DNA from 3 places in the Oceanidesulfovibrio marinus genome. Region 1 is predicted to be linked to each of the others. Evidence: riboswitches for the same ligand, from Rfam matches in the RefSeq annotation. Region 1 holds a riboswitch; each other region holds the start of a gene.

Region 1 (9,943 bases):
GCTCACGTTTCCATCGGCGGCGTGACTCCGTTCATCCCGGAGCTGAGTGTTGTGGATCTGCAGTATGTCCTGCCCAATGACGAGGTGGCCTACGCATTCATGGCAGGGTCCTTCACCGACAAGATGCGCGATGCGATCCTTGAACAGCTGCCCAATGTCAGGCTGACCGCAGTCAGCGACGGCGGCCGCTGGCGTTCATTCTTCACCACGGACAAGGCAATCCATACGGCTGACGATCTGAAAGGACTGAAGATCAGGACCATCAGCTCTTCGTTGCAGCAGGAGTTCGTCAAGAGCCTCGGCGCCTCGGCAACGCCTGTCGCCTGGGGCGAGCTGTATACGGCGCTGGCCACCGGCGTTGTCGACGGCACCAAGAACGGCACGCCGGACGTCATGTCCAACAAGTTTTACGAGAGCATCAAGCACCTGATCCTGGATCGCCACACCTTCCTCTTTGGCTACTACTTTGTCAGCGACAGCTGGCTGAAGAGCCTGCCCGAGAACCTGCAGAAGGTCGTGCTGGACGGGTTCACCGCAGCCGCCGCAGAGCAGACCAAGTTCAATGCAGAGACGGAAGCCAGCGCCAACGAGGACTTTATCGCCGCGGGCGGCGAGATCTACGAGCCCACGGCCGCGGACCGGGAGACGTTCCTCGGCGCCAGGCAGCATATGGAGGACTGGTACGTCGAAAAGTATGGCGACAAATGGTTGAAGATCATGCTCAGCGCCGTGGAAGAAGCACAAGCGAAAGTAAACAATCAGTGACACTGGTTGTGTAACGTCTATAATGTGTCTCTATGAGTGGCGGGGCGTCAGCGTGGCGCCCCGTTACTTTTGGGACGGAGGTTTTTTGAGATGAAAGCGATGGGTTTTCCGCTGGTGTACAAGCTGGGGGACGGACTACTTGATAACATTGGAGAGTATGTCCGGCCGTTCGGTAAAAAGCCCCTGGTTGTCGCCGATGCGTTTGTCAGGAGTCTTTATGAAGAGGCGCTTGTTCAGGCCTTGAAGCGAGAGGACATTACGCCGCTGTTTGTGGACTTTGGCGGCGAATGCTCTCCTGCTGCTATCGAAAGCGCGTCACAAAAAGCCCGGGACGAAGGCTGCGACTGCGTTCTCGGCTTTGGCGGCGGCAAGGCCATCGATACCGCCAAGGCCGTGAAGATCGAAACCGGCATCCACGTGATCATCGTGCCGACAATCGCGTCCAACGACTCCGCCACCGGCAGGCTTGCCATCACCTACAACGACGACGGCACCTTCATCGGACCGCGGTTTCTGGAAAACAATCCGGATGCGGTGCTGGTCGATACAGGGATTGTAGCCCGCGCGCCTGTCCGGTTTTTCATAGCAGGCATTGCGGATGCGCTGGTCACGAAGTTCGAGGCAGATCAGTGTGTCGCTTCCGGTTGCGATAACTTCTTCGGCGCCAGACCGACCGAGGCCGCCATCTGTCTTGCCGACGCCTGCTATACGATCGTACGCAAATATGCTCCGGAGGCGGTTCGCCACGTGCGGGAGCAGCGCGTCAGCGAGGCTGTCGAGAAGGTCGTCGAGGCCAACACGCTTTTGAGCGGGCTTGGCTTTGAAGGCTGCGGTGTGGCCGCCGCGCACGCCATCGGCATGGCCCTGGCGGATTTGCCGGGAGCCAAGGGCGTGTTGCACGGCGAGGAGGTCGCGTTGGGGCTGATCGCCCAGTTCATGCTGGAAAAACGAGACGACGCGTTCATGAAGGATATGCTGGACTTCTACACCGCGGTGGGTCTGCCGGCATCACTGAAAGACCTGGGCATACCCGAACCGGATGCAGAACAGCTTCGCAAGACGGCAACGTTTGTGCTCCGCCCGAAAAGCCGCATCCACAATATGTCCATCCCGGTGACGATCGAGAGTGTTGAAGAGGCCATAACGCAGGCGAATAAATTCGTAGCGGCCTATAGAGCCGGCTCCTCGGACAGCTGAGCGGCGGTGCGGTGGAAATATGGTGACGGGCTGCGCCGCCTTCCCGGGCTAGGTCAGACAGGGCGCCCCTCTGGCCTGGGGTTTTGATATAGATACATCGGCTTGCCGCCGTCACAAGTGGAATGCGGTCGTCCGGTGTTGTCGAAGTCGAAGGTTCCCCACCCACCATATGAACGCGGGCTGAAAGCCCCTGCGTCGGTAGCTCGATTCTGTCCCTTGGCCATGACATTTAACAGGGTGACCGTGTTTCACGGCACCCTCTTTTTCATGGCGCAGCAGGGGCTTTTCCCGCGCCGCCTCGATGATCCGAGATTCTTTTGAGGGGTGGAAGCGTCCAGCACATCCATATGAGTCGAACACCTGCCAGAAGGTGCTCGCCGTGCCGTCGCGGAGCTTCCGGCAGAGCCTCCATCCGAGGCAGGAACGATTCGTTGAGATTTTTTCTAGAATTTTTTCCTGTCAGCCAAATTGGCTCGGTTAATTCCGTAATTTCAACCCATTGTCAGCTTGCAGTGCTGTCACTTTCTGGCATTTTCTATAAATAAACCAATCTCTTATGTGGCAGGCGCGATTTGACTTTGCAGTCCGCCAGCTCTAAAAAATGACCAGAGCAGGTGCCCGGACCAGTCCGGGTGAAAAGGGAATCCGGTGCGAATCCGGAGCTGCCCCGCAGCGGTGAACGGGAACGAGCCCCCACAGTGAGACACTGGCGAGCATGCCGGGAAGTCGGGGGGCGAGGAAGGCGGCGAGCATGCCGCACACGCCCGCAAGTCCGAAGACCTGCCCGCTCCCGTCAGGACCGAGCGTCCCGGCGGTTTGACGCGTGAGCCTCGTGGGAGGGCCGTGCGGCAGATCGAAAGGGAACATGTTCCATGTTCTCCGGCTGCAGGCGCTGACCCCCGCGTCATCGCTAAAACCTTCAGCAGTCGGAGATCATAATGTCCCAGAACGTCCAACGCCTCACTGAACCTCTTCCAGATCAGGCTGCTCCCGCCGCCATACTCACGCCCCTGCGACCCATTGCGCCGCCGGTCCAGGTGCGCAAGCGTAGCGGCGAGGTCATCGATTTCAATGTCGATAAGATCCGCTCGGCCATCCGCCGTGCGGGCGCGGCTACGGACGAATTCGACGACGCCGAGGCCGGCCTGCTCACCGCACAGGTGGTGAAGGTCCTGTCGCATCGCTTCTCGGGCCGTGTGCCGGATATTGAAAACATCCAGGACACGGTGGAGCAGGCCCTTATCTCAGCCAATCATTTCAGGACCATGCGCGCCTACAGCGTGTACCGCGAGCAGCGCGCCAAGCTCCGCCAGGACAGGAAGACCGTGGTGGACGTGGCGTCAAGCATGAACGAGTACCTGGACCGGCAGGATTGGCGGGTCAACGCCAACGCCAACCAGGGATACTCGCTCGGCGGGCTCATACTGAACGTCTCCGGCAAGGTGACGGCCAACTACTGGCTGAACCACGTGTACCCGCCGGAGGTGGGCCGGGCGCACCGCGAGGGCGACATGCACATCCACGACCTGGATATGCTCTCCGGCTACTGCGCGGGCTGGTCCCTGCGGACGCTTCTGACCGAGGGCCTGAACAACGTGCCCGGCAAGGTGGAGGCCAAACCTCCCAAGCACCTCTCCAGCGCCGTGGGCCAGATCGTGAACTTTCTTGGAACGTTGCAGAACGAATGGGCGGGCGCGCAGGCCTTCAGCTCTTTCGATACCTATATGGCTCCCTTCCTGCGCAAGGACAAGCTCGCCTACGAAGAGGTGCGCCAGTGCATCCAGGAGCTCATTTACAACCTGAACGTGCCATCGCGCTGGGGCACGCAGACGCCTTTCACCAACCTCACCTTCGACTGGACCTGCCCGGAGGATCTCGTCGAGCAGCATCCGGTCATCGGCGGGGAGGAGATGCCCTTCACCTACGGCGAGCTGCAGGCCGAGATGGACATGATCAACCGCGCCTACATCGAGGTCATGACCGCGGGAGACGCAAAGGGCCGGGTGTTCACCTTTCCCATCCCCACGTACAACATCACCAAGGATTTTCCCTGGGACAACCCCAACGTGGACCTGCTCTTCGAGATGACCGCCAAGTACGGCCTGCCGTACTTCCAGAACTTCGTGAACTCGGACCTGGAGCCCAACATGGTGCGCTCCATGTGCTGCCGTCTGCAGCTGGACCTGCGCGAGCTGCTGAAGCGCGGCAATGGGCTCTTCGGCAGCGCGGAGCAGACCGGGTCGCTGGGCGTGGTCACCATCAACTGCGCGCGCCTGGGCTACCTTCTCCGCGGGGATGAGCGCGCACTGTTCGCCCGCCTGGACGCCTTGCTGGAGACCGCGCGCACGAGCCTTGAGATCAAGCGCAAGGAGATCCAGTCGCGCATGGACGCCGGGCTCTTCCCCTACACCAAGCGCTACCTGGGCTCGCTCCGCAACCACTTCAACACCATCGGCGTCAACGGCATCAACGAGATGATCCGTAACTTCACGGACGACCGGGAGGACATCACCACGGACGACGGCTATGCCTTTGCCGTGCGCTTCCTGGACCACGTGCGGACGCGCATGACGGAGTTCCAGGAGGAGACCGGGCATCTGTACAACCTGGAAGCCACCCCGGCGGAGGGCACGACGTACCGCTTCGCCAAGGAGGACCGCCGCCGCTTCCCGGACATCCTGCAGGCAGGCACCAAGGAACAGCCGTACTACACCAACTCCTCCCAGCTGCCCGTGAACTTCACGGACGACCCCTTCGAGGCGCTGGCCCGGCAGGAGGAGCTGCAGCGCAAATACACCGGCGGCACGGTGCTGCACCTGTACATGGGTGAGCGCGTTTCCAGCTCGGCCGCCTGCAAGGAGCTGGTGCGCCGGTCCCTCTCGCGCTTCGCTCTGCCCTACATTACGGTGACGCCGACCTTCTCCGTGTGCCCCAGCCACGGCTACCTCGCGGGCGAGCACGAGACCTGCCCCACCTGTGCGGGCGAAGGCCGCGATCAGGCGTGCGAGGTCTGGACCCGCGTCATGGGCTACTACCGGCCGCGCTCGGCCTTCAACATAGGCAAGAAGGGCGAGTACGACGAGCGCGTGTGCTTCAGCGAGCCTGCGCACGATAACGCGGTGCCCGCGTGACGTCTTTGAACCTTGAAAGTGGGGCCGCCGACCTGGTCGTGGGCGGCCTCACCCCCCTGAGCACGGCGGATTGGCCGGAAAAGCTGGCCGCCGTGGTCTTTTGCCAGGGCTGCACCTGGCGTTGCCCCTACTGCCACAATGCGGTCCTGAGGCCATTCGGCGAAGGGGAACGCCCCTGGTCGGAGGTCCTGCGCTGGCTTGAATCCCGGCAGGGCCTGCTGGACGCCGTGGTGTTCTCGGGCGGCGAGCCACTGCTCCAACCGGGCCTGGAAGACTCCATGCGCCATGTACGCGACCTGGGCTTCGAGGTGGGGCTGCACACCAGCGGCATGACGCCCCGGGCCCTGGCGCGCGTGCTGCCCCTGTGCGGCTGGGTCGGGTTCGACCTGAAGGCTCCCCGCCCGGTCTATGCGCGCATTACAGGCGCACCGGAGAGCGCGGACAAGGCCTGGGAAAGCCTGGCCATGCTGCAGGAGGCGGGCATTCCTTTCGAGCTGCGCACCACGTGGCATCCGTCGCTGCTTTCCGAAGAGGAGCTGTGTGAGGTGGCTGGAGAAATCGCCGCCCTGCCAAGGGCGGCAGGTCAGCTTACATGGGCGCTGCAGGCCTTCCAGCCGGATGGCTGCGCCGATGAGCGCCTGGCTGCGTCCGACCGCGCGCATGTATCCGAGCAGCTTGCGGCGCTGCTGCGGCAGGCTCTGGGAGCTGGAGCGCGGCTGGTGGTCCGGGCCTAGGCCCGCGCCGGCCTGTCAGGCCCGGCAGGCTGTCTAATCCAACAGTCTTAGGATTCAGGCTATCATAACAGCAACTCTCCCCCTGCCGGAGGAGAGGGAGAGTTCGCTGCAAGTCGCAACGTCCCAGGCATGCCGGTATGTGCCCATACAGGATATGCCCAAGGACGTCGGTTTTCGTTCTATTTGACCACGATCAGCTCATACTCCCGGGTCCCCAGACCGATCTTCTCGGCGTGCTCCAGGCAGGTCTTCCATTCGGACTCGGGTCTGGTGTTGGTGAAGTGGTCGTGATGGTCCACGAAATCCGACTTCGCCATGTTGTCGGCGAGCTGGCTGCCAGGCAGCGGGGTGGCCGCCATGCAGGCGTCCACGCAGGCCTGGTCCAGGGCCAGAGGGTCGAAGGATGCGTACATGCCGATGTTCGGCAGAATCGGCACGTCGTTTTCACCGTGGCAGTCGCAGTTGGGGGAGACGTCCACAATCAGCGAGATGTGGAAGTGCGGACGGCCATCCACAACAGCCTTGGTGTACTCCGCCATGCGGCAGTTCAGCGATGCCACAGCCGCGTTGAAGCCGAAGGAGATGGCGTCGAAGTTACATGCTCCAAGGCAACGTCCGCAGCCCACGCAGTTCTCCTGGATGACGTGCGCCTTCTTGATCTCGGAGTTGAACTCCAGGGCGTTGTTGGCGCATTCCTTCAGGCAGGTGCGGCAGCCTTTGCACAGCTCTTCGTCGACGGACGCCTTGCTGTCGCTGTGCTGCTCCGTCTTGCCCGCGCGTGAGCCGCAGCCCATGCCTATGTTCTTGATGGCGCCGCCGAACCCGGTCACCTCGTGGCCCTTGAAGTGGGTCAGGCTGATGAAGACATCCGCGTCCATCACGGCTCGGCCGATCTTGGCTTCCTTCACGTACTCGCCGCCCTCCACGGGAACGGCGATATCGTCGGTTCCCTTGAGACCGTCGCCGATCAGGATCGGGCAGCCCACGGTCAGCGGGGTAAAGCCGTTTTCCCAGGCGCACTCAAGATGCTCCAGGGCATTCTTCCGCTTGCCCGGGTACATGGTGTTGCAGTCGGTCAGGAAGGGCCTGCCGCCCAGCTCCTTGACCACATCCGCCACGGCCCTGGCATAGTTGGGACGCAGGTAGCTGATGTTTCCCAGCTCACCGAAATGCAGCTTGATGGCGGCGAACCTGCCTTCCATCTCTATGTCGCCTATGCCGGCTTTTTTGATCATTTTCTTGAGCTTTGTGGGCAGTCCGTCACCAAAAGCTTTTGTGCGGAAATCAGTAAAGTATACTTTTGCTTTTTCCATGCTTCCTTACCTCAGCTTGTTGTTTGTTCCTTATTTCGATCATGATGCAATCCGGCGATGCAATGGTTCCCTCACTGCAACGCCGTAATGTGCATGCATCATGCGTTTTTCCTGCAAATAACGTTGCCATGCGTGTTTCAAACGAGATCACGTCCCAATCGTATCGGCGGATCGTGGCCGTCACGTGCCGTATTGGCATGCACCGATATCAAACGCCGCATCAGGAGGCTGGTTTCAATGGTTCCCTGACGTCCCTGAGCGACAGCTCGCTGCATGAGTTGGCGACGGCTTCCATGACCGACCTGAGAGGCCGCGTTGGCGGAGTCCGGATGTTCGTCGTGGTCATGAGCCGTCTCGTTTCCTGGATGACGAAGCAGGCCGACGGCTCGTACACTCGGTGGGATACTCATTTTTTGACAACGATTAAACCGGAAATCGTCGCTTCAGGCGGGGCGCCCTTTCGACCCATCAGGCCAGTCGTTTCGTCCAGTGATCCTTATCAGAGTGGGGGGGTCGTGAACAACTGGTCCAACCGTCTATTAGAGGATCAGGCAAAAATTTGAGAGGATAGTTTATTATTCGAGCCGGTGTAGGCGTGCTGAAATCAATAAGCGCATACGAGTTGTTTCAGCGTGTTACGCTGGCCGGACAGGGCCAGCCGGATAGGGGACCGGAGTGGTGTTTCTCGGTGCTCGGTTCCTCGGGTCATGAATCGGATGCGGGCTGTTGACGGCCATGGCCGGGACAATGGTTGCATGCCGGGATGGGGCATCACTCGGTGTGGCCGCCCCAACGCATCCGTCACAGTTGAAGGAACGGACAATATAACCAAGATGATGGAACACCAGGACAGCAGGCGTGGCGGCAAGTATGCGCTCAGATGCAGCAATACTGCGTATCTATGACGCAAAAAAAGCTCAAATGGGATGGAGTGAATTGTTGAACCAGAAGAAAGTCACGCACAAAGACCTTGTCTCGATCGAGTTTTACAATGAATGATATTGACATGCGTCCCGTGTTGCGATGAAGGAATCAGGAGTGGCCGTCGCAAAGTACTGTGAGTATGGCTTTCAACATATCAAGGGGTTATTGCATGCTATCTTTCAGCCTGAAAACATTTGCCATTTTATTTTTTCTTGTCGCCGGACTCTTTTCCGTTCCGGTTTCTTCGTCGGCCTGCACCGGCATGCGGGTTATCGCCAAGGACGGTTCCGTTGTCTGGGCGCGTTCCATGGAGTTTGGCAATTACATCGATTCCGCGCTGATGGTTTCCCCGCATGGATTGCAATGGACCTCTCCCACCCCCAACGACGGCCATGGCCTGCAGTGGACGGCCAAGTACGGCTTTGTCGGCCCCAACGGGTTCAATCTGAAAGTGCCGCTGGAAGGCATGAACGAGAAGGGGCTGTATGCGGGCGGTTTCTGGATGAAGGAGGGGGAGACGAAGTTCCCTGGCGTGAAGCCCGCGGATTATCCAAATACCGTGGCGCAGACCCATATCATTGCCTGGCTGCTGACGAACTTCGCCACCATCGATGAGGTCAAGGCCGCGCTGCCCAAGATCCATGTCGCCGGCGTGGAGGTCGAGGCGATTCATCAAGTGGTGCTGTGCCATTGGTACGTCATGGACGCCACGGGCAAGGCCGCCGTCATCGAGTCCATCAACGGCGAGGTGACCATTACAGACAACCCGGTGGGTGTGTTCACCAACGCGCCGTCCTTCGAGTGGCATCTGACCCATCTGCGGCAATTCATCAACCTGCGCCCCGACAACGTGGACTCCGCCCAGATCGGCGACTACAAGGCGCTTTCCCTGGGCGAAGGGACCGGCCTGCTTGGTCTGCCCGGCGACTTCACCCCGCCGTCCCGTTTCGTGCGGGCGGCTGTCTTCGCCAACTCCGTGCTGCAGCCGGATGACGCAGACGCTGCAGTGGCCCTGGGCATGAACCTGATCGCCGGTTTCGCCATCTCCAAAGGCATCTCCCGGGGCGTGGGCGGCGACGGGAAGCCGGAGTACGACTATACCCAGTGGACCACAGTGTATGATTTTGCGCGCAAGGCCGTGTATGTGCGGACCTACGAGAACCAGAACTACAAGGTTGTCCATTTCGACAAGCTGCCCATGGACGGCGGGAAGAATCTGATTATCCCCCTGGGCCAGGACTATGGCACCTACGAGGATGTGAGCGATCAGGCCAGATAGTCCGGTTTGTGCAAATACGATGAAGGAGCCTGCAGGAATGTGAGGCGGAGCCCCTCACCGCGCAGTCTCCTGAAATCTTCATATAACAAAGCCCCGTTCCGGATGTCCGGTGCGAGGCTTTGTCTTGGGTCGGGCGCGTGCTTGAAGTGTCTTACGCTGAAGCGCCTTCCTTGGTTTCGGAGGAGTCTTCCACATCCTCCCAGCCGGTGCACATGGCCCTGATGTGGCAGAAGACCGTGTGGCCGGTGGTGGTCATGTAGACGTGGACGATAATGAAGACCAGGAAGGCGAACGCGCCAATGGTGTGCAGCGCGGCCATGGTGCCCAGGGAGAGCCCGCCCAGGCCGATGGTCGCCCAGTCGTTGTAGTAATAGTAGAGGAACCCCGTGGCCATCTGGAAGGGAATCAGGAAGCTGACGATTCCCAGATAGGTGAGGCGCTGCAGCGGGTTGTGCTTGGCGCGCTCGGACTTGGGCACAGGATGCGGCTCGCCACGGAAGATACCGATCATGTAGTAGCGCATCACGTCGAAGAGCTTCTTCATGGTCGGCGTGTACTGGCGCCACTCGCCGGTGACCACGAGGTAGAAGACGTCGAAGA
Region 2 (9,943 bases), 1.5 Mb from region 1:
GCATCAAGATTGGGAGGCCGGCGTCTCCGCCGGCGTGATCAGCCGCCGCTTCCACCTCGGGCTTATCCGGGGTCTGGCCGACTGGGCCGCCCACCATACGGGCCGCCTCGGCCTGGAGCACGTGGCGCTATCCGGCGGCGTGTTCCAGAACCGCACCCTTGCCCTGGCCCTGCCCAAAGCTCTGGCCGACCGCGGCCTCATCCCCCTGGTCCATGGCTTTGTCCCGCCCAACGACGGTTGCATTGCCCTGGGCCAGGCCGCCTGGGGCCGGCTCCTGCTGGTGAAGAACGGATAAGAAAAGCAATGCGAGGGGGATGCCTTTTGAAAAAGGCATCCCCCTCGCGCTCCCCCTTTCAAAACTTTTTCATTGAAAAAAAGTTTCAGGGGTGTGCGGTGTATATAGCGGCTGCGCTTACGAATGCCCGCCCGAAAGCCCCAACGTATGTACCGGAGAAAACGACACGCCGAAGACCAGAGCCAGCGCCACGGCGGTGCAGATGGCATCCAGCGTGGCTGTCTCCTTCTCGGCGAACGACGTTGCCGCCCGCGCATTGGCCACTGTCGCGGAGCGCATCAGGACGCCTGTGCCCTGCCCGCACGGCAGCACGGACAGGACAAAGGCTTCGCACAGCGAAAGCGTCAGCTCGAAGCGCTCGTGCGCATACACTTCCTTGACGACCTGGAAGTACCGCCGCACCGGTGGCGGCGGGTTCATCTCCAGGAGCAGCGCCTCAACCTGCGCTTTCTTTTGGTAGTAAGCCATTATTAAACCACATCTTTCTGGTTTACGTCTGGAGCTCGGCGCGCACGATCCGCGCCGCCTCCACCATGTTGCGCAAAGAGGCCGTGGTCTCTTCCCAACCGCGCGTCTTGAGGCCGCAATCCGGGTTCGCCCAGAGCCGTTCCACAGGCAACACCCTGGCCGCGCGGCGCAGCAGGTCGGCCATCTCGTCCACGCTGGGCACGCGCGGGCTGTGGATGTCGTAGATGCCCGGACCGACCTCGTTGGGATAGTTGAACAGCCGGAACGCTTCGAGCAGCTCCATGCGGCTGCGGCTGGCCTCCAGGCTGATGACGTCGGCGTCCATGGCTGCGATGTGCTCGATGATGTCGTTGAAGTCGCAGTAGCACATGTGGGTGTGGACCTGCGTTTCCGGGGCCGCGCCGTTGGCTGCCAGGCGGAAGCAGTCCACGGCCCAGCGGAAGTACTCGTCCCAGGCGGATTCACGCAGGGGCGCGCCCTCTCGCAGGGCCGGCTCGTCCACCTGGATGATGGGCAGGCCCGCCTGCTCCAGATCGGCGACCTCGTCGCGGATGGCCAAGGCGATCTGCCGGCACGTCTCGCTCCGGGGCTGGTCGTCGCGCACAAAGCTCCAGCACAGGATGGTCACCGGCCCGGTCAGCATTCCTTTCATGGGCTTGTCCGTAAGCGACTGGGCGAACTTGCTCCAGGCCACGGTCATGGGCTTGGCACGGGCAACGTCGCCGTAGATGACGGGCGGTTTGACGCAGCGGGAGCCGTAGCTCTGCACCCAGCCGTTCTGGGTGAAGCAGAAACCATCGAGCTGCTCGCCGAAGTACTCCACCATGTCGTTGCGCTCCGGTTCGCCGTGCACGAGCACATCCAGACCGAGCTCTTCCTGGCGGCTCACCACATCTCGGATACAGTCGCGCATACGCTCCGTGTACTTTTCCATATCCAGGTCGCCGCGCTTGTAGTCCCGCCGCGTTGCGCGGATCTCCGCCGTCTGGGGGAAGGAGCCGATGGTCGTGGTGGGCAGCAGGGGCAACCCGAGCCGTTCCCGCTGCTCCAGGCTGCGCTCGGCATACGGCACCGGCCGTGCGTACATCGTGGGGGTGAGCGCATCGATGCGCGAACGCACATCCTTGCGGTGCAATGTCTCGTCGGACCGGCGGGAGGTCCAGGCCGCACGGTTTTCTTCGAGCCAATCGGCCACATCCACTCCTTGCGCCCCCTGTGTCCCCTGTACAGTGGCCGCGAGCATGGCGACTTCGCGGCACTTCTGCACCCCAAAGGCCATCCAGCGCTTGATCGTTTCGGACAGCGCGATCTCGTCCTCCAGGTCCACGGGCACATGGAGCAGCGAGCACGACGGCGCGAGCATCAGCCGGTCCATGCCCACGGCGTTCCGGGCGTGTTGGATCAGATCCAGCGCCTTGCCGGCGTCCACCCGCCAGATGTTCCGGCCGTCCACCACGCCCAGGGACAAGCGCGCTTGTTCCGGCAGCGCCTTCAGCACGGCGTCGAGCTGCTCGGGTGCGCGCACCAGATCGACATGCAAGGCGTCGAAAGAGAGCCCATTGAGCTCGCCCAGGTTGTGCGCAATGGAGCCGAAGTATGTGGCAAGCATCACCTTGGCCGGGCTCGCGGCCTTCAGAAGCGAGGCATAGGCCGTCTTGAACGCGCCTTTGACCTCCGCTGGCAGATCCTGCGCCAGGACTGGCTCGTCCAGCTGAATCAACTCGCAGCGTTCGCCGAGCTGGGCCAGGAGCTCTTCATACGCCTGTAGGATGACAGGAAGCAGCTCGAAACGGTTGAAGTCCGGCGTGGTGGACTTGGCCAGCACGCAGTAGGTGACGGGACCGGGAAGCACGGCTTTGAGCGGAGCCCCGAGCTCGCCGGCCTCCTCGATCTGGGCGAGCAGCCTGTCTGCATCGACATGGAAACGCTGATCCGGCGCGAGCTCCGGCACGATGTAATGATAGTTGGTGTCGAACCACTTGGACATCTCCATGGCCGGAACGCCCTGCCCGCCGCGGGCCATGTGGAAGTAGGCGTCCAGATCGACGGCCTCGCCCGCCGTGCCGTACCGTTCCGGCACGGCGCCCAGGGCGGCGGTCATGTCCAGAATATGATCGTAGAAGGAAAAATCGCCCACCGGCAGCAGCTCGATGCCGGCGTCGCGTTGCAGTGTCCAATGTCTGATCCGCAGCTCCCGGGCCGTGGCGAGGAGGGCGTCGCCCTCGATGTCGCCTTTCCAGTACTGCTCCAGAGCCCGTTTCAACTCCCGCTGTTTTCCCATGCGGGAAAATCCCAACAAATGCGTCTGCATGCTTTCTCCTTGCCCATGGGGGCATGCGCGGTTTCGCGCGCGCAGTAGAAGTGTTGGCAGGCAATCGCACCCGGCGACACGGGCTTTCTCATGAAAAAGCCCATTCCCGAGTTCGAGAATGGGCTGTGTATGTCGTGCAACGCCGTCCCGGAGGATCACGATATCGTGTCGGATTCGGCGTCAGCAGCCCATGGCGCGAGGCGTGCCTGCGAAAATCTCCGAGACGTCTTCTGGCTTACGGGGTGGGCTCTGTATGGCCCGGCCGATTCGGGGCTCCTTCCCGGATGCGTGTACGCATCCAGTGGAGTCTCCCTCAGGCGCTGATCCCGAACACAGCAGCGCGTCTGCGACGGACTCTCACCGTCTTCCGTTTCCCGGAGTTCCAATATGTGGCGGAGTATGGGAGATGGCTCCGCCCTTGTCAAACACTTCACCCGGCGCGTGCAGGGCATAGAAGAAAAGCAATGCGAGGGGGATGCCTTTTGCGCATTTTCGTCTTGAGGCAAGACTCTCATCAGAAACAATTACTAATTGTTCCTGATAAATGCATAAGAGCATCTAAGCCTGCTTAAGGCTAAGATGCTCTAAAAAAGGGTTCTCCCTCCCGCGCTCTCCCTTCCTAAACTTTTCAACTAAAGAAACTTTCAGTGCGGGCATTGGCAGGACCTACACGAGGGATCGCGACACCTCGCCTAGCGCTGCAATCAACCTCGTGTTGTCCTCCGCCGTGCGCACCTGAATGCGCAGAAAGCCCGGCGCCATGCCTGTAATGTCATCGCAGTCGCGCACGAGGACGAGCCTGTCCTCCAGTGCGTGGGCCACGTCGCCAGGTCGCAGCCCCTCGCGCAGGCGCACGCACAGGAAGTTGGTCATGGAGGGCAGCACCCGCGCCACGCCGGGAAGTGCGCTGATTGCCGCAGCAAGCTCCCGCCGCAGTCCGGGCAGCGGCGCACGGGTCGCGTTGTACTCGGCCTTGTGCTCCAGAAAGAACGTCCCGGCCTCCTGCGCCAGTGCCGTGACCGACCACGGCGGCTTGATCCCGGTCGCGCAATCCACCAGCGCCGCATCTCCCACCACGTAGCCCAGCCGCAGGCCCGGACAGGCAAAGGTCTTGGTCAGAGAGCCGATGCAGGCCACGCCCACGCCATCGCCGGCCGCCGCGGCCAGATCGGTATAGCGCGCCACAGTCGCGGACCGGCCATCGTCGTCCATGGCTATGTCGCGATAGGCCTGGTCCAGCAGCAGAGTCGTGTTGGTCAGGCCGGCCGCCAGCTCAGGCAGGCGCTCGTACACTTGGCCGGTGGGGTTGTTGGGCGAACAGAGGATCACGGCGTCCGCATTGGTCTGGGCAATGCGCTCCAGAATGGAGGTCACGGCCCTTTCGGTGAGACCGAAGTCCTCGTCCGGGTCCAGAGGTTCGATCTCTACGGAGATGCCCAGAGCGTTGGCCGTGCGCGCGTACTCCGAAAAGATGGGCCCCACCAGGAGCAGCCGGCGCGGCCGCAGTCCGGCCAGCAGCACAAGAATGGCCTCGGCCGCGCCGTGGGTGGGCAGGATCTGCGAGGGGTCCACGCCCTCATGTGCGGCCAGCGCCGCCGTGAGCGCGGGCGCTTCTGTTTCAGGATAGTGACGGAGCTCGGGGGCGATGGTTTTGATGAGCCGGTCTGTCAGCGACTCGGCCAGCACATCCGTGTTGTTGGAAAAGTCAACGATTGCGTCGGGTGAGACGCCGCGGCGGCGCAAGACGGCGAGTAGCCTGCCGCCGTGGGGCGCGAGCGCCTGCTGTTTCCCGGCCTTGGCATCCGGCGGTAAATTGCTGTACAGAATAGTCATGGACGTTCCCTGTGCGGAACGAATCCGCTTCACTTCGATCTTTGTGCGGGGCTGAGGCTCCGCGACATGCATAAAGGAGATTCTTCATGGCCAACCGAATCTTCATCCGCCTCGCCGCCATTGTTGGAGCCGCGATCTTCGCGCTGGGCATTGCCGCGTGCGACGAGGTGGGCGTCGGGTCCATGTGCATGCCGCTTCTCTCGCGAGAGGTACAGGTGACCATGGACCAGGCCATGGACCTTCCTATACCGGCGCCGGTCATGCTCGGCGGAGTGAAAATCGGCGAGGTGCGTTCCAAAGACCTCTTGCCTGACAATCAGCCTGTGCTCAAGCTCTGCATAGAAAAGGGCCGACTGGACAACCTGCGCCGGATGACCATCTTCTATGTGGACCGCAACGGTGCGTCCCCCGTGCTGGTGGCCGAGCCAATTCCGGACTCCGGCCCGCTGGACACCAAAGCGGACACGCTGATGTTTCCGGGCTTCTCTTCGTACGACAAGTATGTGGCCTGGCGCGCCCAGAACCTTCTCAAACAGGGCGTGGACGAGATGCTCGACGCGTTCAGCAGGCTCCTTGGTCCGGACAGTGCGCCGCCGCCCTCCCAGGAGAACCCCACGCCTCCGTCGTCCGGCGACGGCGCCAAGACTTTGTAGCCTAACACGCTGCATATCCTTCGTTTTTCCACTGCGTGGCTCGCGCCTTGCAGTTCTTTGCGCTCCCACGTAATGTGGTACGTTTCCGCTAAACATTACAACTTTCGTCAGCAGGTTTTTTCCCATGCCACACAAGGGACCCCACATATCAATCTCGTCGGAACTGCTCGTCTCGCGCGTTCTGGGTCTTTCGCCCGCAGAGCTCGCCACGTGGCCCGAGTCGGTGCGCAACCTTGCCGCCGCCCTGGCCGAGGAGCTTTTCCTTGTCCGTTACAACCCATTCATCGACCCGAGCATCGTGATCGACTCCGTGCGCTCCCACTTCCGCCAGGAACGCGGCTCCCTGTCCCGCGAGTACACCAAGTTCCTGGACAAGGGCATCAAACGGTTCTGGCGCGAGTTCGAAGAAGACATGCGCTTCCGCAAGGAGGTCAAGCACCGCCTGGCCGAGGTTCTGGACCGCAACGCCATAGACGACAGGCCCGCCTCGCTGGTCCAGTCCTCCACGGACGCCACCGACCTGCGCATGGCCCTGCCCATGCTGGTGGTCACGCCCAAGGACACGGAGCAGATCCAGCACGTGGTCAAGCTGGCCAACGAGATGGACTTCGTCATCGTGCCCAGGGGCGGCGGCTCCGGCGCCACCGGCGGCTCCATTCCGGCGCACCAGCGCACCGTGATCCTCTCCCTTGCCCGGTGCAAGGATATCATCGAGATCGACGAGGAGAACAGGATTCTCTGCGCCCAGACCGGCGTCATCACCCTGCAGGCCATCCAGGCCGCGGCGCGCAAGAACCTTTTGCTCACCGTGGACCCGGCCTCCAAGGCGGCCTCGTCCCTGGGCGGCAACATCTCGGAGAACGCCGGCGGCCCCTTTGCCTTCGAGTACGGCACCACCCTGGACAACATCTACTCGTACACCATGGTCACCCCCACCGGGGAGATCATCGAGGTCAAGCGCAAGGACCACCCCCGCCACAAGATCATGCCCACGGAAAACGCCGTGTTCGAGGTCTTTGATGAAAAGGGGACCCTGCTGCGCACCATCAGCCTGCCCGGCGACCAGATTCGCGGACTGAACCTGGGCAAGGACGTGACCAACAAGTTCCTGGGCGGCCTGCCCGCCGTGCAGAAAGAGGGCGTGGACGGCATCATCACCAAGGGATGCTTCATCCTCTACCCCAAGCAGTCGCGCTCCCGCGTGCTCTGCCTGGAGTTCTACGGCCGCTCCATGCACAACGCCATGCTGGTCATCCGCGACATCGTGGCCCTGCGCGACGCCATCCGCCGCGAGGGCGACCTGGTGAAGATCTCCGCCCTGGAGGAGTTCGGCATCAAGTATGTGGAGGCCATCGATTACGAGAAGAAGTCCTCCCGCTACGAGGGCGACCCCATCAGCGTGCTGATCATCCAGCTGGACTCGGACAACGCCGAGGCCCTGGACCAGGCCGCCGCGAACATTGTGGACATCGTGGAGCCCTACGACCAGGTGGACGTCTTCACGGCCGACGACGAGCGCGAGGCCGAGATATTCTGGGAGGACCGCCACAAGCTCTCCGCCATCTCCAAGCGCACCTCGGGCTTCAAAATCAACGAGGACATTGTCATTCCGCTCGACGTCATCCCGCAGTTTGCGGACTTCATCGAGCAGCTCAACCTGGAGTACATGGCCCGGGCCTACCGCAAGGCGCTCCACGACGTCAGCCGCATCGAGGGCATTGCCCCGGACGACGACTTCATCCGCATGGAGCTGGAGTTCACCTCGCGCATCCAGGCCGGCAAGGTGGACGCCAAGGACCTGACCGACGCCGAGCTGGAGATTCAGGCCGGCTTCTTCTTCCTGGACCTGGCCTCGCGCTACCCGGACCTGGAGGAGCCCCTGCTGCGCATCCGCGACCACATGCACGCCACGCGCATCGTCATTGCCAACCACATGCATGCGGGCGACGGCAACTGCCACGTCAACCTGCCGGTGAACTCCAACGACGCCGAGATGCTGCACAACGCCGAAGAGGCTGCGGCGCGTGTGTTCGAAGAGGTCCTCTCCCTCAAGGGCGCGGTCTCCGGCGAGCACGGCATCGGCATTACCAAGATCGGCTTCCTCTCGGACGACAAGATCGCCGCGCTCAAGAAGTACAAGAAGGAAGTGGACCCCAACAACGTGCTGAACACCGGCAAGCTCACCCAGAAGAACCCGCCGGTGGCGCCGTTCACCTTCTCCTTCAACCGGCTCATCGAGGATATCCGCATGAGCGGCCTGCCGGACAAGGACAGGCTCATCTCGTTGCTACGCTCCATCCAGGTGTGCACCCGCTGCGGCAAGTGCAAGCAGGTGTGCCCCATGTTCTACCCGCAGCAGTCGCTCATCGCCCATCCGCGCAACAAGAACATCAGCCTGGGCTCGCTCATCGAGGCGGTCTACTACACCCAGGTGAGCAAGGGCGAGCCGGACGCCAAGCTGCTGGGCGAGCTCAAGGACCTCATGGAGCACTGCACCGGTTGCGGCAAGTGCACCTCGGTCTGCCCGGTCAAGATCGACACGCCCAAGGTCATTCTGGACATGCGCGCTTTCCTGGAGTCCAAGGGCGCAGGCGGCCACCCCATCAAGTCGCGCGTGCTGGAGTACCTGGCGCGCTCGCCCGGAGAGCGTGTGCCCAAGATGGCCCGCCGCGCCGCCGTGGCGCAGAACTTCGCCAACAGCACGGTGGGGCTGATCCCGGCGCGCTGGCGCAAGCATCTGGAGACCCCGCTGCTCCAGCCCGGCCCGCGTCTGGGGCTCAAGAACCTCGCTTCCGGCCTGCATCTGGAGCGCGGCTCGCTGTTCCTTCCCTCGCATCTGGCCGAGGCCCACGCGCGCTATACCCGCCGGGGCGCCAAGGAGGGCGAAGCGCCGCCCATCGAGTCGGTCTTCTACTTCCCGGGTTGCGGCGGCGGTCTCTTCTACCGCACCATCGGCCTGGCCACGGTGATGATGCTGTTGGAGCAGGGCCTGGGCGTGGTGGTCCCGCGCGACCACCTCTGCTGCGGCTATCCCCTGCTGGTCAACGGCAGCGAGGAGGCGTTCCACACCAACCAGGCGCGCAACCTCTACGCCATGAAGAAGCTGCTCACCGACGCAGCCACTGAAGGGCTCAACGTGCGCACCATACTGACCTCCTGCGGCTCCTGCCGCGACGGCCTGGCGCACTACGAGCTGGACCTCTTCCTGCGCGAAGAGCTCGCGCACATGGACGTGGCCCAGTTCCTGCTCAAACGACAGATTGCCACCGGCCGCACGCTGATGAACGGCGCCGCGCCCAACCAGCCGCTGCTGTACCACGCATCCTGCCACGCGGAGTGGTCCGGCGTGGCCGGCCCCAAAGCCTCGGAAGCATACCGCCAGGGCCTGGAGACCATCACGGGCCGTCCGGTGCAGCTCTCCCCCGGATGCTGCGGCGAGTCCGGCCTCGGCGCGGTCACTGCGCCCGACATCTACAACCGGGTGCGCACCCGCAAGAAAGGTCAGCTGGAAAACGACCTGGCCACCTATGCCGACGACCAGCCCATCGTGGTGGCCTGCCCCTCGTGCAAAATCGGCGTCAGCCGTTGCCTGATGTCGCTGAAGAACCACCAGCCCGTGTTGCACACCATGGAGTTCCTGGCCCAGGCCATTTACGGCCCCAAGTGGGAGAAGCGAATCCGCAAGGCGGCCGCCGCCTCCCACCCCAAGGAGTCCATCCGCTTCATCGATCTGGAGGAGATGCCCGGCAAGGTGGAGCAACCCGCATAGGCGCAGGACAATGGAAAACGAACCGACCGATGCGCCACTGGAACGCGGCGCATACGCCGCCCCGGCCCGTGACTCGATCTCATGGGCCGGGGCTTTCTCTCTGACCCTGCCCATCATCCTGGGCTATGTGCCCGTGGGCTTTGCCTACGGCGTGCTGGCGCGCGAGCACGGGCTCGACCCGGTGAACACCATCCTCATGTCGGTGATCGTCTTTGCCGGCTCGGCCCAGCTCATCGCCGTGGGCCTGCTCGGGGCCGGAGCCACCGCGTTCTCGGTCATCGCCACCACCTTCGTGGTCAACCTGCGCCACATGCTCATGTCCGCGGCGCTGGGGCCCAGGTTCACGCGCTGGCCCAAAGGGCGCATCGCGCTGTTCACCTTCCAGCTCACGGATGAGACCTTCGCCCTGCACGCCTCGCGGTTTGCGGGCAACCCGGCCGCGGCCGACGACATTCCCGGCATCACGCGCTGCAACATGCTCGCCCAGTTCTCCTGGGTGGCGGGCACGGTGCTCGGCGTGGTGGCCAGCGACCTCATCTCCAACACCGGCCGCGTGGGGCTGGACTTCGCCCTGCCCGCCATGTTCATCGCCCTGCTCGTGGCCCAGATTCGCG
Region 3 (9,943 bases), 1.2 Mb from region 1:
AGCAGGACGGCCCCGGCCTGCGCCTTCTGCGCAACACCCTGGGCGGCATGAGCGGCCCGCTGTTCCGCACCCTGCGCGACGAACAGGGCCTGGGCTACTCCGTGTCCACCTTCCTCTGGCAGAGCCCGGAGTCCGGCTTCCTGGCCTTCTACATCGGCACCTCGCCGGACAAGCTGGACAAGGCGCGGAAAGGCTTCCGTGACCTTATCGCCAAGCTGCACACCACGCCCATGGACGAGGAAAGCGTGGAGCGCGGCAAGAACCAGCTCTCCGGCGACTACTACCGCGACCACCAGAGCTTGCTCAGCCGTTCGTCCGAAGCCTCGGGCCTGATGGCACAGGGCCTGCCGCACGACCTGAACCGCGAGTCCATCGAGGCGGCCAAATCCCTGACCGCCCAGGACCTCATGACCCTGACCAAGAAGTACCTGGAATGGGACAAGGCCTACGAGGTGACGCTGCAGCCGTAGGATGCACCGTTATAAAAAACGAAAGAAGAAAGCCCCGGCCTGGATGCGGTCGGGGCTTTTGTCATTGCTGGAAATAACGATGGTTGGCTGGGAGTCTTGCTGTCCTGGGGGCTCCCGGCAACGACATCACTCCGTGGCGTTCGATGTCTTGCCGCGCAGGAGTATGCCGATGTTCTTGGCCACATCCTTGTCGTCCGGATCGACCTCCCTCGCCTTCAGAAATGCTTGCAAGGCCTCGTCCTTCTTGCCAGTGGCGTACAGCGAGATGCCCAGCAGCTTGTAGAGCCGTACGCTGTCCGGGAAACGCTGCAGCGAGTCCTGGGCCAGACGTATCGCTTCTGAATATCGCTGTGCGCCGACAAGCATCTCTGCAAAAATGACGTGGCTGTCGACGGAATCGGACACGCGGTCGTAGTACACCTGCATGTTGGCGAACGCCTTTTTGCGTTCCCCGATGCTCCAGTAATACTGGCCAAGCGCCTTATTGGCGTACGGATTTGGCCCCGTAATGCTCAGGGTGTGCCCGAAAAGGGTTCCCGAGTTCTTCCATAGTGCAGCCTGCGCATGCGCTGTCACACCGAAGTAGGCGATGACCACCGCCATGACGGCGTACCCGACCGCGCGGTTCCTGAAGAACCGGAACCTGCCGGCCAGGGCGCATACCCCCCAGACAATGGCGATGTAGAGCCCGATGAATGGAATGTACGCGTATCTGTCGGCCATGGACTGCCTGCCGATCTGCACGATGCCGATGACCGGGAGCATGGCGATGAGATACCAGAACCAGCCCATGGCCAGGAACCGGTTTCGCGCGGCCAGCTTGACTACGCCGGCCGTGATTGCCAGCAGCAACAGGCCGGCCAGGAGCACATGCCATTTGGGAATGACCGGCCGCAGCGGGTACAGCACGCCCAGGTCGAATGGCGCGACAAGCTTATACAGATACGCCACGTACGACACGAGCACGTTGGCCATTCGATAGCCGGCCCCGACCCTCTCCAGGGACGAGACCGAATCGGAATGCGCCTGCGCAAAGTAGGCGACGCCGCAAAACACGCCTGACGCGGCAAAGAACAGGCACTTTTCCTTGACCAGGGTCCATACCGCAGCCCACCTGCCAGACGTGCCGCTCCCGAACCGCCGGAGCGGCCAGTAGTCCAGCAGCAGAAGCAGCAACGGCAGCGAGACGAGCATCGCCTTGGACATCAATCCCAGCACGAAGAACAGCAGAGACGCGAGCAGCCATCGCCGTCGATCCCTGTCCGCTGCCTGCGCATACAACGCATACGCATACACGGACAGGAGCGCGAACAGCATGCTCAGCACATCCTTGCGCTCCGATATCCAGGCCACGGACTCTACGTGCAGCGGATGGACAGCGAGAAGCGCAGCGACAACAAAGCTGCGGAATGCGGCGCTGGTGAGCCTGTACAGAATCGCAAAGAGCAAGACACAGCTGGCCGCATGGAGAACGATGTTCGCAGTATGTTGCCAGAAGGGGTTGAGCCCGAGCAGCTCCACAATGGCCATGTGCGAAAGCCATACGAGCGGGTGCCAGTTGCCGGTCTCTAGTGTAGAGAAGGCCCAGAGCAGCCCGTCCCCCGTCAGGCCCTGCCGCACTATGTCATTGTCGTAGATATATATCGTATCGTCAAAAGTGATGAACGACGCGCCAAACACGCTCTCGTAGACGACGAAGACCAGCAAGACCAGGCCGCACGCCAAGTAGAACGGGAGATTGCCTCCGCCTCCATTCCCGGACGAACAGTCGCGGCATTCCTGGCTGCTGGTTCCCATCACGCCCTCGCGCTCGTATTGTGCAATGCCGCCGCAGGAAACAGCGTCACGCCGCATTGACTGCTACTCACCTTTCTTGTGCTTCACCGTCTCCAGCACCGTGGTCAGCGAGGCCACCATGCCCGAGACGTCGGAGAGGTCGGAGGGGATGACCAGGGTGTTGCCTTCCTTGGCGATATGGCCGAACTCCTGGATGTAGCGCTCGGCAATGCGCAGGTTGGCGGCGGCCAGACCACCACGTTCGGCCAGGGCTTCGGCCACGGTGCGCACGCCCTGGGCCGTGGCTTCGGCAAAGAGCTCGATCTCCTTGGCTTGGCCTTCGGCCTCGTTGATGCGCTTCATCTTCTCGCCTTCGGACAGGGCTATGGCCTCCTGCCGAGCGCCTTCGGCGCGGTTGATGCGCGACTGGCGGTCACCCTCGGAAATGGAGATGGCGGCGCGCTTCTCGCGCTCGGCCTTCATCTGCCCTTCCATGGCGGCCATCACCGAGTTGGGCGGGGTGATATCCTTGATCTCGTAGCGCAGCACCTTCACACCCCAGTTCTGGGCCGCCTCATCCACGGCCTCCACCACCTGCTGATTGATGGAATCGCGCTCCTCAAAGGTCTTGTCCAGATCGATCTTGCCGATGGCAGAGCGCAGTGAGGTCTGTGCAAGCTGGGTCGCGCCTATTTTGTAGTTCTCGATGCCGTAGCTGGAGAGCTTGGAATCGATGACCATGAGGTAGATCACGCCGTCCACCTCCACGGAGACGTTGTCCCGCGTGATGCAGATCTGCGAGGGGATGTCCATGACCTCTTCCTTCAGGCTGCGGCGGTAAGACACGCGGTCCAGGAAGGGAATGAGGATGTGGAAGCCCGCGCCCAAGGTGCTGTGGTACTTGCCCAGACGCTCCACCACGAACTCGGACTTCTGCGGTACCACCCGCGCCGTCTTGAGGAACAGGATAATGACGACGGCGGCTATTATCGCAACCATCACCAGGGATTCATTCATGGCTTGTTCGCCTCCGAAGTAAGGGGATGTACTTCCAGGGTCAGGCCGTCGGCGGACGCCTTGCCCGCCACGCGCACGGTCGCACCCTCTTCAATTGCCACGCCGGACTCGGCGCGCCAGAAACTGCCCATGCACTTCACCTCGCCCGGATGCCCCGGCTGGATGGGCTTGGTCACCACGGCGTTGCGGCCGGCCATGGGATCAGCATCCTCTCCGGCTTGCGAGCTCTGATTGCCGGAAAAGGTGCGCAGCGCCACACGCCGCAGGCTGAAGAGAAACGCCAGCGAGGCCGCCAGGAACCCGGCAATCTGCCATTGCAAGGTCAACGACGGGAAGAAGAGCATGGCCGCCGCCGTGAGCCAGCTGCCCAGGGCGAAAAAAAGCAGGATGAAGCCCGGCATGAGCAGCTCCGCCACCACAAAGGCGACGCCGACGAGGAACCAGATGAGGGTTGCGGACATGTATGGGCCTCCGGAAATAAAAACCGGGATGAGGATGCAGGAGAAAAACCTAATTATCCGTCCCGCTTCCCTATTCCATACCCGAGGCGCCTTGGCAAGCTTATGACGCTTTCATGTCCGTCCACTGCGAGATAAGCATACCCGCGAACATCAGCCCGCAGCCCAGAAGCCCGCGCGAGCCGAGCATCTCGCCCAGGAGAATCCAGCCGCCAAGCGCCGCGAACACCGTCTCCATGGACAGGAGTACCGCGGCGTGGGCCGGGTTGGCCCTGCGCTGCGCCACCACCTGTATGGTGAATGCCACGCCCACGGAGATGACGCCGCCGTAAAGGATGGGCCACATGCCACCGTACAGGCCGGATAAGGTGAGTGTTTCCGTAAAAAAGGCGATGACCAGATGGAGGATTGCGCAAACAGTGAACTGGCCGCACGCAAGACGCACTGCGTCGTACCGCGGAGCCAGCCAGGAGAGCAGCACCACGTGGATCGCCCAGAAGACTGCGCCGATCAGCACCATGCCATCGCCGGGCGCCAGGGAAAAGGAGCTGGTGACGGAAAGAAAGTACAGGCCCAGCACGGCGCACGTCGCGCCGATCCAGTGGCCCTTGTCCGCACGCTGGCCCAGGAACAGGCCGATGATGGGCACGATGACCACGTACAGCCCGGTGATGAATCCGGCCTTGCCGGCCGTGGTGTACACCAGCGCCACCTGCTGCAGGCTTGCGCCGCAGAAGAGAACGAACCCGGCCAGAAGTGACGCCCCCCAGAAGGGAAGGGGCACGTCCAGCGTCTTTTCCACGGGCTTGCCGATCTTGCGCTTGTCCAACCAGCGGATGACCGGCACCAATGACGCCGCGCCCAGGGCGAAGCGAATGCCGTTGTAGGTGAACGGTCCCACAAACTCGTTGCCCACCCGCTGGACCGCAAAGGCAAAGCCCCAGAGCAGCGCGGTGAGTAGTAATAGAAGATCGGCAGTCAGCGTGTCACGTTGCATGATATATTTCTCCCCGGAAGTTCACGGGGTTTGACAGCCGCACCCGGTTCTGTCAACCGCTTGCCGCCTGTTGACCGAGGTGCCCCCCGAGGGTAGTGGTTTCCTGTCCGGGTGGCCCCGAGCCGTTTGCAAGGGGCAGAATAGGGAATCCCGTTAAAGTCGGGAGCGGACCCGCCGCCGTAAGCTGCAGCATTGCGCCGTCCCAGCACGCGCCACTGGGGAGTTTCTCCGGGAAGGCCGGGCCGGTGCGCAGCGAGCCGGAAGACCTGCCTGGACATGGAAGACTTCGCAACGGCAACGGGACTCTTGCCGGCCGCGATCTCCCCGGGCACGAAAAACGGATCGGCCCTCTCCCGTGTATTCGGGGAGAGGGTTTTTTCGTTTGCAGCCCCAACGAGTCCCGGATTCCCATCCGGAGGAACCCTATGTCGTCCGTATCTGCCGTCCCTCGTCGGCGCCCCCGACCTGTCTGGCTTGTGTTGGCCTGTGCTCTGTGCCTTATGCTTATGGCGGTTTCGCCCGCCATGGCCGGCCATGGCAAATCAAAGCCCGAGAAGAAAGGCATCCTGCTGGTGGCCTTCGGCACCTCCGTGCCCGAGGCGCGCCCAGCCTTCGACAACATCGACGCCAAGGTCAAAGCCGCCTTCCCGGACGTGGAGGTCCGCTGGGCCTACACCTCGCACATCATCCGCACCAAGGTGGCCAAGGAAACCGGCGAGGAGCTGCCCTCCCCGGCCGAGGCCCTGGCCAAGATGATGGCCGACGGCTTCACCCACGTGGCCGTGCAGTCCCTGCACACCATCCCCGGCCAGGAGTACCACGGCCTGGTGGAGACTGCCCACGCGTTCGCAACCATGCCCAAGGGTATGAAACGGATTCTGGTCGGATATCCGCTCCTTTCGACGTCGGCAGACATGGCCGAGGTTGCGGACGCGATTATCGCCACCCTGCCCAAGGAGCGCAAGGCGGACGAGGCCGTGGTCCTCATGGGCCACGGCACCCACCATCCGGCGGACGTGTACTACGCTGCCCTGCAGTACTACCTGAGCAAGCGCGACCCCAACGTCTTCGTGGGCACGGTGGAAGGCCACCCCACCCTGGATGACGTGATCGCCGGGTTGAAAGCCAAAGACCTGAAAACCGCGTACCTCGTACCCTTCATGTCCGTGGCCGGCGACCACGCCCGCAACGACATGGCCGGGGACGAGCCCGACTCCTGGAAGTCCGTGCTCACCGAGCAGGGCTTCAAGCCCATTCCCGTACTGCGCGGCACGGCCGAGGTGGACCCCATCGTGGATATCTGGATAGAGCACCTCAAGGGTGCGTTCAGCCACTTCGAGTAATACGCCAGGCGCTCGCACGCTGGAATCAACATGAGTAATCCCGGAACACATAGCTCGCGCGACAGGAGCTCGCCCATCCGTGGCGCTTCCTCGCGCGGGCTCGTTCTGGGCGTCGCCGCTCTTCTGCTCAGCGTATTGTCCTTCCTGGCCGCCTGCACCATGGGGCCGTTCCACGTGCCGCTGTCCACGGTCTGGGACGTGCTGACCGGCGCCCACGGCGTCGATGACACGGCGCGTGTGGTCGTGTTGGACATCCGCCTTTCCCGCGCGGTGCTTGCCTGGCTTGCCGGCGCTGTGCTCGCCGTAGCCGGCGCTGCGTACCAGGGCGTGCTGCGCAACCCGCTGGCCGACCCCTTCACCCTGGGCGTATCCAGTGGCGGCGCCTTCGGCGCAGCCATCGCCATCCACATCGGCCTTACCGGCTCGCTGCTGGCCGGCTCCGGCCTCACGGCCTTGCCTCTGGCCGCCCTTGCCGGCAGCCTTTGCGCGCTGCTCGTTGTGCTCATGCTGGGCCGCCTGGCCGGCCCGTTCCGCCGCGAGACCCTGGTCCTGGCCGGCATCGTGGTCACCACATTTCTCTCGGCGTGCATCGCATTCGTGAAATCTTTGGACGAGGAGGCGGTCAGCGCCATCGTCTTCTGGATCATGGGCAGCTTTCAGGGACGGGGTTGGGCGCACGTACTGCTCTTCGCGCCGTACGCTGCCATCGGCACGGCCGTGGTCTTCCTGCTGTCCAAGGAATTGGACATCCTGGCATTGGGCGACACCCAGGCCAGTCAGCTCGGCGTCAACGTGGACCGCTCGCGCATGCTGCTGCTGTTCGGGGCCAGCTTCGCCGCCGCGGCGGCCGTGGCGGTCTCGGGTATCATCGGCTTTGTGGGCCTGGTAGTGCCGCATCTGGTGCGCCTGGCCATCGGCGGTGCGCACCGGCCTTTGCTCGCGGTCTCCGCACTTGTAGGCGGTCTGCTGCTCCTCTGGTCGGACGTGCTCGCGCGCATCGTGCTGCCCGGCGGCGCGGAGTTGCCCGTAGGCGTTGTCACTGCGCTGTTCGGCGGCCCCTTTTTCTGCGTACTCCTGGCCCGCCGCGCCAGAAGGGAGAACGCATGAGCCGCCCGTCTAATATCCTGGACAACTCCACGAACCGTCATGTGGATACTTCGATGCCCGACCCGATGATCCGGGTGGAAAAGCTGCATTGCGGCTACGGCCGTCGCGCCGTGCTCTCCGATATCGACCTCGAGGTTGGCCGCGGCGAGATGGTCGGCCTGCTGGGCCCCAACGGCTCCGGCAAGACCACCCTGCTCCTGGCCCTCTCCGGCGTGCTCGCCCCGGAGTCCGGCCGCGTGCTTCTGGACGGGGACGACGTGCACGCCATGCCGGCCAAGGAGCGCGCCCGGCGCATCGCGGCCGTGCCCCAGCACATCGAGCCGAGCCACGACCTCACCGTACGCGAGTTCGTGCTCATGGGCCGCTACCCGCACCTCTCGTTCCTGGCGCGATACGGCGAAAACGATCACGCCGCGGCCGAGACGGCCATGCGCGAGACCGGGACCATGCACCTGGCGGAGCGCTCTGCCGGCGGCCTTTCCGGGGGCGAGCTGCAACGCACGGCCATTGCCCGCGCCTTTGCCCAGTGCCCGCAGGAAGACGCCGTGCTCCTGCTGGACGAGGCAGCCTCCGGCCTGGACGTAGCGCACAAGCTGCACATCCACGATCTGCTCCGCGCCCGGCACCGCGCCGGCGCCACCGTGGTCTCCGCCATCCATGACCTCAACCTCGCCGCGCTCTACTGCTCCCGCCTCGTCTTCCTCAAGGAAGGCCACATTGTGCTGGACGGCCCCACGGCTGAGGTCTTTACCGAGACCCATCTGACCGAAATCTACGGCGCAAAGCTCACCGTGTTCCCGCACCCGGTAACCGGCGCGCCCCAATGCTGTCTGGTACCAAATAATGACTAGATATTTCTGCGTGTTCGCGGCGCTGCTCTGCCTGCTTCTGCCGCTTTCCGCCTCTGCCCAGGTCTCCATTACGGATGACGCCGGCGACGCGGTCACCCTGGATGCGCCGGCCGCGCGGGTCATCTCCCTGTACGGCGCGTTCAACGAGATCATCGCGGCCATGGATCTAACGGACCGTCTAGTGGCGCGCACCCGCGCCGACGAACTGCCGCCGGAGATCACCGCGTTGCCGTCCATCGGCACCCACATGCGGCCCAACGTGGAGCTCATCCTGGGCCTGCGGCCCGACCTGGTGTTTCAGATGGCCGGACGTCGCGCCGCGGCCGGAGAGGCCGTGGCCGCCCTGCGCGCCAAGGGCATCACCGTGACGGTTTTCGACATCCATACTTTTAATGGATTGTTCTCTGCGATTACGCGCATGGGCGTGCTGCTGGGCGCGGAGGGCAAGGCCGGGGAGCTCATATCCTCTATGCAGAGCCGGCTGGACGCCGTGACCCAGGCCATCGGCACCGTGCCGCACCGGCCCAGCGTGTTTTTCGAGGTCCGCTACCCCAATCTGCTGGCCGTCGGGCGCGGCTCCATGGTCAACGACGTAATCCGCGCCGCCGCCGGCGCAAACTGCGTGGACTCCCCGCGCAAGCTCGTTCGCCTCAACGAGGAAGAGCTGCTGCGGCTCGACCCGGACGTCTACGTGGTGCAGCAGGGCCCCATGAACCCGGACCCGCTGCCCCCCTCGGAGCGGCCGCACTTCCGCACCCTGGCCGCCGTGCAGAGCGGCCATATCTACACCGTGGATGAGCAGCTTTTCTCCCGGCCCGGCCCGCGCAGCGTGGACGCCGTGGAGGAGCTGGCCGCCGCCTTGTATCCGCATTTATTTGACAACACAGGAGAAAAGCCATGAGCTATGGCACATTATATGGTGTGGGCGTCGGTCCCGGCGACCCCAAGCTGCTGACCCTGCGCGCCGTGGAGGTGCTGGGCCTGGCGGACAGGATCTACGCGGCCTCGTCCACCAAGAACGACCACTCCTTTGCCCTGGACATTGCCGAGCCGCACCTCAAGGACGGAGCCGACATCGTGCGCCTCGGCTTCCCCATGACCAAAGACACGAACATTCTGCACACCTCGTGGCGGGAGAACGCCGCCGTGGTGGCCGAGTTCCTGCGCACCGGCAAAAGCGCGGCGTTTCTCACCCTGGGCGACCCCATGCTCTACTCCACCTTTGCCTACGTGGCGCGGGAGCTGGAGCGCGACTTCCCGGAGATTCCCGTGGAGGTTGTGCCCGGCATCACCGCCATGCAGGCCGCGGCGGCGCGGACGCGGACCATGCTCGCCGCCGGCAGCGAAAGCCTGGCCGTGCTCTCGGGCGTGGCGGACGAGGAGCAGCTGCGCTCCACCCTGCACGTGGCGGAGAACTTGGTGATCCTCAAGGCATACAAGGGGTTCAGGATGATTCGACGGGTTCTGGAGGAGGAAGGCATGGCCGGCCGTGCGCGGTTCGCCTCTCAGGTGGGCCAGGACGGCGAGACCGTGCACACGCGGCTGGAGGAAGTACCGGACAAGCCGCACTACCTCAGCCTGGTCATGGTGCCGGCGCAGGAAAAATAAATCGGCGGACGAAGCGCGATACGACCATTGCTGCGCCCGGTCCGCCGTCTATAAATTTAGACAGATCAGTCTTACGCGCTTTGCCGCAGCTGGGCGGCGTGCTCGCGGAACAGCATGGTGTAGACGCAGGCGTTGACCAGGGCCTCGGCGGCCGGGTCGTCCTTGCGCACGCAGCATCCAATTCGCGGGCCCTCGGTGCGCACCACCTCGACCTCGATGTCTCCGGCCAGACTCATGCCGCGGTGGACGATCTCCATGCGCAACATATCGCCGGGCTTGAACTGGAAGCCGCTGGCGCTGGCGTCGAAGGACATGC

Evidence for each region. A riboswitch is a leader RNA that binds a small molecule or an ion and turns the genes downstream of it on or off. The one in region 1 is predicted to bind cobalamin.
Region 2: another riboswitch for cobalamin. It lies ahead of metE (5-methyltetrahydropteroyltriglutamate--homocysteine S-methyltransferase); the one in region 1 lies ahead of E8L03_RS12885 (ribonucleoside triphosphate reductase).
Region 3: another riboswitch for cobalamin. It lies ahead of E8L03_RS07765 (sirohydrochlorin cobaltochelatase); the one in region 1 lies ahead of E8L03_RS12885 (ribonucleoside triphosphate reductase).

The regions. Positions count from the first base shown of each region.
Region 1 covers NZ_CP039543.1:2,914,212-2,924,154, reverse strand. The annotation lists gene dctP (TRAP transporter substrate-binding protein DctP) at 1-765, shown strand, start outside; gene E8L03_RS12890 (glycerol dehydrogenase) at 856-1,962, shown strand; cobalamin riboswitch at 2,558-2,764, shown strand; gene E8L03_RS12885 (ribonucleoside triphosphate reductase) at 2,901-5,093, shown strand; gene E8L03_RS12880 (anaerobic ribonucleoside-triphosphate reductase activating protein) at 5,090-5,827, shown strand; gene E8L03_RS12875 (DUF362 domain-containing protein) at 6,007-7,140, opposite strand; gene E8L03_RS12870 (linear amide C-N hydrolase) at 8,372-9,343, shown strand; gene E8L03_RS12865 (cytochrome b/b6 domain-containing protein) at 9,495-9,943, opposite strand, start outside.
Region 2 covers NZ_CP039543.1:4,415,586-4,425,528, reverse strand. The annotation lists gene hypF (carbamoyltransferase HypF) at 1-295, shown strand, start outside; gene E8L03_RS19375 (hypothetical protein) at 413-763, opposite strand; gene metE (5-methyltetrahydropteroyltriglutamate--homocysteine S-methyltransferase) at 786-3,074, opposite strand; cobalamin riboswitch at 3,278-3,468, opposite strand; gene E8L03_RS19365 (aminotransferase class I/II-fold pyridoxal phosphate-dependent enzyme) at 3,741-4,907, opposite strand; gene E8L03_RS19360 (MlaD family protein) at 4,994-5,560, shown strand; gene E8L03_RS19355 (FAD-binding and (Fe-S)-binding domain-containing protein) at 5,685-9,329, shown strand; gene E8L03_RS19350 (AzlC family ABC transporter permease) at 9,340-9,943, shown strand, end outside.
Region 3 covers NZ_CP039543.1:1,720,513-1,730,455, forward strand. The annotation lists gene E8L03_RS07740 (M16 family metallopeptidase) at 1-470, shown strand, start outside; gene E8L03_RS07745 (tetratricopeptide repeat protein) at 597-2,324, opposite strand; gene E8L03_RS07750 (SPFH domain-containing protein) at 2,331-3,263, opposite strand; gene E8L03_RS07755 (NfeD family protein) at 3,260-3,724, opposite strand; gene E8L03_RS07760 (DMT family transporter) at 3,825-4,718, opposite strand; cobalamin riboswitch at 4,811-5,006, shown strand; gene E8L03_RS07765 (sirohydrochlorin cobaltochelatase) at 5,225-6,061, shown strand; gene E8L03_RS07770 (FecCD family ABC transporter permease) at 6,092-7,168, shown strand; gene E8L03_RS07775 (ABC transporter ATP-binding protein) at 7,165-8,019, shown strand; gene E8L03_RS07780 (ABC transporter substrate-binding protein) at 8,012-8,920, shown strand; gene cobI (precorrin-2 C(20)-methyltransferase) at 8,917-9,627, shown strand; gene E8L03_RS07790 (PilZ domain-containing protein) at 9,699-9,943, opposite strand, start outside.